Regions from separate parts of the Pseudomonas helmanticensis genome, predicted to be linked through region 2. Evidence: riboswitches for the same ligand, from Rfam matches in the RefSeq annotation. Region 2 holds a riboswitch; the other holds the start of a gene.
What was found. Region 2 has a riboswitch for cobalamin ahead of QOL84_RS07540 (ABC transporter substrate-binding protein). Riboswitches for the same ligand answer to the same signal wherever they lie in the genome.

Region 1 (2,467 bases), 840 kb from region 2:
TCGGTAATCCCCCTCATCACTGTCTCACCGTCTGACCCCAACTCCATGAGAGCCAACGCATCCAGGTTCAGGGTTTTAATCGCTTTGGCGATAAATTCTATTCGCACCTGATTTCTCGGCGCTGACAGTGGCGTCTTGGTGACGTTCTTGCCATGCCGGATTAAATCTCCAGTGAAATTCTGCACGTTCCAGAATGCGAGCTTTAGCGGCACTCCTTTTTTATAAGGACATATCTCAACCGGCACAACCGCAACGCCGTTTGAATCCTGCGCGGCGGCAGCGGAGAACGCCAGATACGGCTCACCCACTGTTTTCCTTTTTCGACCCACGATTCCCGACTCCTTTCAAGATTCTTCCTGATCAATAGCCAGCTTTCCAAGCGCCTCGCTTTGCGCCATGTTCATCCTGGCTGACATATCTCCGAACGCTTCATCATTCAATACATCCACCAGCCACTGGCACTGAGCATCGCTCTCGAACTCATTGCCGTAAAGGCACAATAGATTCAGCATCTGAAAAGTGGCACGCCTCGACAGCTGCCACTGCCTGGAACGTGCTATCGCAGCCTGCACGATTTGCTTCACGCCGGCTCGTCCATGTTCCTCTGCATAAGAAGGGAGATGCGCATAAACATGCTGCTCCATGTCCTCCGACAGACGCAGATCAGAAGCCAAGGTAAGGGCTTCATATTGTTTTGCAGAAATTTGAATCATCCCGGATCCCCTCCCACACCCCTGCCCTGATTGGCGAAAAACCACCACTGCTCTCCGCTGTAGACCTTAGTTGCTCTTACAAAAAACGCCGCAGATTGTTCTTTCAAGATTTATCGAGGTTCTCTCGGGCAAGTTGACGAACGGTCTTTCGAATGTTCAGATGCCGCCCAGTTTCAGGTGTCCCATGCCGCCGTGCATGGGGTGAAACGGGAAACCGGTACGTTCTTTTCGAACAAGTCCGGTGCTGCCCCCGCAACGGTATGCGCGTGATGCTTTCGATACACCACTGTGGCCAGACGGCCATGGGAAGGTGAAAGCCTCGATACGCGCGAGCCCGGAGACCGGCCCGAAATATCTGTTTGGCAAAATCCTGCGGTGGGCGGGCATGGGCCGGTGTCGGCGTGTGCGCGATGCCTTCTCCTGCATGCTCTTCTGCGAAGTTTCTTTTCGAGAAGACAATGATTCGACCTTTCAACACCTATGCTCCAACTGTGTTTTTCGGCTGCCTGTTCAGCCCTCTGCTGCTGGCCGACAACGCCCCTCTGGAACTCAATCAGCAAATCGTTTCCGCGCCCTCGGTGGAGTCCACCACTGTCGCCGACATGGCCAGATTCGGCAGCAAGGTCGACATCGTCACCCGCGAGCAGATCGAGCGCGCCGGCCCCAGCGCCGATGTCAGCCGTGTCATGCAGATGTTCATTCCCGGTCTGTACGTGGCGCCGAAAAACGGTCCGTTCGACTACGGCACCTACTCGCTGCTCGGCGGGCGCAACGACGACACGCTGATCCTGCTCGACGGCGTGCGCCTGAACAATCGCCTGTACGGCGGCCTGTATCTGGACACCCTGCCGGCCAACGCGATCGAACGCATCGAAGTGCTCAAGGGCGGGCAAAGCCTGCTGTTCGGCACGCAAGCGGTGTCGGGGGTGATCAACATCGTCACGCGCAGCCCGCAGTCTCGCCAAGCCGCCGGCGAAGTGAACATGGGCGTGGATACCTTCGGTGGCACCACCGAGGATGCGCGGGTCGAAAACATCTTCAGCAATGGTTTCGGCGATCTCGGCTTGCTCGCCTATGTCAGCCACAACGTGTCCGACGGTTATCAGCCGTTTCGCAATCGCGACATGAAAAACGATTCTGCGAAGAACCGTGCCTACGAAGTGACCACGTTGGGTGGCAAGGCGATTCAGTCGTTCGGCGATAATTCGCGGCTGGAACTGTTCTACCAATACGCCGACGCCAACCTCGATTTCGCCCGCCCGGTCGACAACCACAAAACCACCAACGACCGCGTCCAGCAAATCGCCACGGCGACCTTCGAACAGAGCGTCAACGAGCGCCTGAGCTACTTCGTCAAAGCTCATATCAACGACTGGGACACGCGCTATACGCGCATCAACAACGTCGCGGGCGGTGGCACCAAAGTCATCAACCACAACGACTATTGGGGCTTCACCGATTGGGGTGTGCAGGCCGAAGGCAAGGCCGAACTGGCGGGCGGCCACGTGCTGGTGTTCGGCACCGACAACCAATGGTTCAAGGGCCAGGACGATGTGTTGATCATCGACAACGACAAGGCCGAAGCCCACGCCGTGTATACCCAACTGCGTCCGCAGATCGACGCCCTGCCCGACTGGCACCCGAGCATCGGCGTTCGCCACGAAGCCATGGCCGGTGGCGACAGCGCCACGGTCGGCATGCTCACTTCGCTGTATGACCTCAACGAGCACTGGGCCCTGCGCGGCCAGTACGGC
Region 2 (2,467 bases):
TCCGATCGACGTTATCTGCGGCCATGAAGAGGCGCGGCTGGTTTACGCCGGCGTCACCCACGCCTTGCCGAGCGCCGTCGACATGCGCCTGGTGGTCGACATCGGCGGCGGTTCCACCGAGCTGATCCTCGGCCAGGGCGCGCAACCGTTGCTCACCGAAAGTATCGCCATCGGCAGCGGCACCTTGAGCACACGCTTCTTTCGCGGCGGCGACCTGTCCGCCGCTGCGTTACAGGAAGCCGAACGTTTCGCCATCCTGCAGTTTGAAAAAGTTGCCCGGCGCTACCGTGCTCAGGGCTGGCAGCAAACCATCGGCTCTTCCGGCACTGCGCGCATGCTGGCTAAAGTGCTCAAGGCCAATCGTCTCAACGACTACGGTCAGGACGGCATCACCTACGGCGGGCTCCTACGCCTGTCGTTGCTTCTGCTGAAGGTGAACAACGTCCAGCAATTGAAACTGGCCGGGCTGCAACCTCATCGTCAGAGCATTCTGCCCGGTGGTCTGGTGCTGATGCTGGCCGCCTTCAAAGTGTTCGGCATCGCACAAATGCTGCCGTCGGAACCGGGCCTGCGCCTCGGCGTGTTGCACGGTTTGATGAGCCAGCATTAATCCTCACCCGGCAGATTCGTCTCCCCTTCAGCGGCCTGATCGACTACCATGCCGCCGCCGGTTTCCAAACGGGATTAATAGGGAATCCGAGGTGCTTGCACAGCATCGATCGGAACTGCCCCCGCAACTGTAGGTGCTGAGCCTGCTCCACGACTGCCACTGGGTGAACCCCGGGAAGGCCGGAGCATTGGCGATGACGCATCAGTCAGGAGACCTGCCGGCACAGTGACTGACTAACCGGCGGGGTGTCCGGGAAGGACACCGTGCCGTGCGCGTCTTCCGGGATGAGCGGCCTTGCGCTGTTGCCCTGACCGCGCTCGATGGTGTGTTTCCGAACCGTACTCTGCCGCTCCCCGTACGGTTTTCCTGGAGACTGCCTCATGCTGCTGCCCCGCGTTGCCACCCTCATCACCGGCCTGTGCCTTGGCACGCTGGCCCATGCGGCACCGACTCAATACCCGCTGACCATCGAAAACTGCGGCAGCAGCCTGACCTTTGAGCATGCTCCCGCTCGTACGGTGACCATCGGCCAGGCCGGCACGGAACTGCTCTACGCCATGGGCCTGAGCGACAAAGTCGTCGGCACCTCGCTGTGGTTCAACAATGTGCTGGCCAAGTACAAGACGCAGGACGACAAGATCGAGCGCCTGGCCGACAACGAACCGAGCTTCGAATCGGTGATCGGCAAACGCCCGGAACTGGTCGCCGTGGAGCTGGAATGGATGGTCGGCCCGCAAGGTGCGGTCGGTACCCGTGAGCAGTTTCATGAGCTGAAGATTCCGACCTACCTGCTGCCCTCCGATTGCGAAGCCAAGGACAATCTGGTCGGCGCCGACGGCACGCGACTGGCGCCATTTCGCATCGACAGCATTTACAAGAGCGTGAGCCAACTGGCGCAGATCTTCGATGTGCAGGATCGCGGACACCAACTCAACGAGCAACTCAAGGCCAGCCTTGCCAAGTCGATTGCCACCGCACAGGGCAAACAACTGAAAGACGCCAGCGCGCTGGTGTGGTTCTCCAGCGCACAAATGGACATCGAGCCCTTCGTGGCCGGGCACAAAGGCATTCCCGATTTCATGCTGAGCACCCTCGGCGTGCGCAACGTGGTGGAATCCGATGAAGAGTGGCCGACGGTCGGCTGGGAAACCATCGCCAAAGCCAACCCGACGTTCCTCGTCATCGCCCGCATGGATCGCCGTCGCTTCCCCGCTGACGACTATGAAAAGAAACTCGCCTTCCTGCGCAGCGATCCGGTGACGCGCAACATGGACGCGGTGAAAAACAACCGCATCATCATTCTTGACGCCATGGCCATGCAGGCCAGCCAGCGCATGTTCGATGGCCTGGAACAACTGGCCACGGCCATCAACGGCTACGACCTGTCGAAATGAGTGCAAGCCTGATCCGCACGTTGCTGGCCCTGGCGACATTGTTGATGGCCGTGGTGGCTGGCGTGGCCATCGGTGAAACTTCGATTGAACCGGGCGTGGTCCTGCAAGTATTGGCCAATAAGTTGTGGGGGGCCGGTTATGTGCTCGACCCCATTGATGAAGGCATCGTCTGGAACTACCGCCTGACCCGCGCACTGGTCGCCGCTGCCTGCGGTGCCGGTCTGGCGACGTGCGGGGTGATTCTGCAATCGCTGCTGCGCAACCCGTTGGCCGATCCGTATCTGCTGGGGATTTCTGCCGGCGCTTCGACCGGGGCGGTGATGGTCGCGTTGCTCGGCGTCGGTGCCGGAGTCATCTCATTGTCGGTCGGCGCCTTTGCCGGGGCGGTGACCGCCTTCGTGCTGGTGATTCTGTTGGCGCGCGTCAGCGGTTCGGCCAGCGGCACCGGGCAGATCATTCTCGC

Region 1: another riboswitch for cobalamin. It lies ahead of QOL84_RS03960 (TonB-dependent receptor plug domain-containing protein); the one in region 2 lies ahead of QOL84_RS07540 (ABC transporter substrate-binding protein).

The regions. Positions count from the first base shown of each region.
Region 1 covers NZ_FXUY01000001.1:844,670-847,136, reverse strand. The annotation lists gene QOL84_RS03970 (hypothetical protein) at 1-308, opposite strand, end outside; gene QOL84_RS03965 (hypothetical protein) at 345-713, opposite strand; cobalamin riboswitch at 872-1,077, shown strand; gene QOL84_RS03960 (TonB-dependent receptor plug domain-containing protein) at 1,172-2,467, shown strand, end outside.
Region 2 covers NZ_FXUY01000001.1:1,680,439-1,682,905, forward strand. The annotation lists gene QOL84_RS07535 (Ppx/GppA family phosphatase) at 1-610, shown strand, start outside; cobalamin riboswitch at 652-846, shown strand; gene QOL84_RS07540 (ABC transporter substrate-binding protein) at 991-2,004, shown strand; gene QOL84_RS07545 (FecCD family ABC transporter permease) at 2,001-2,467, shown strand, end outside.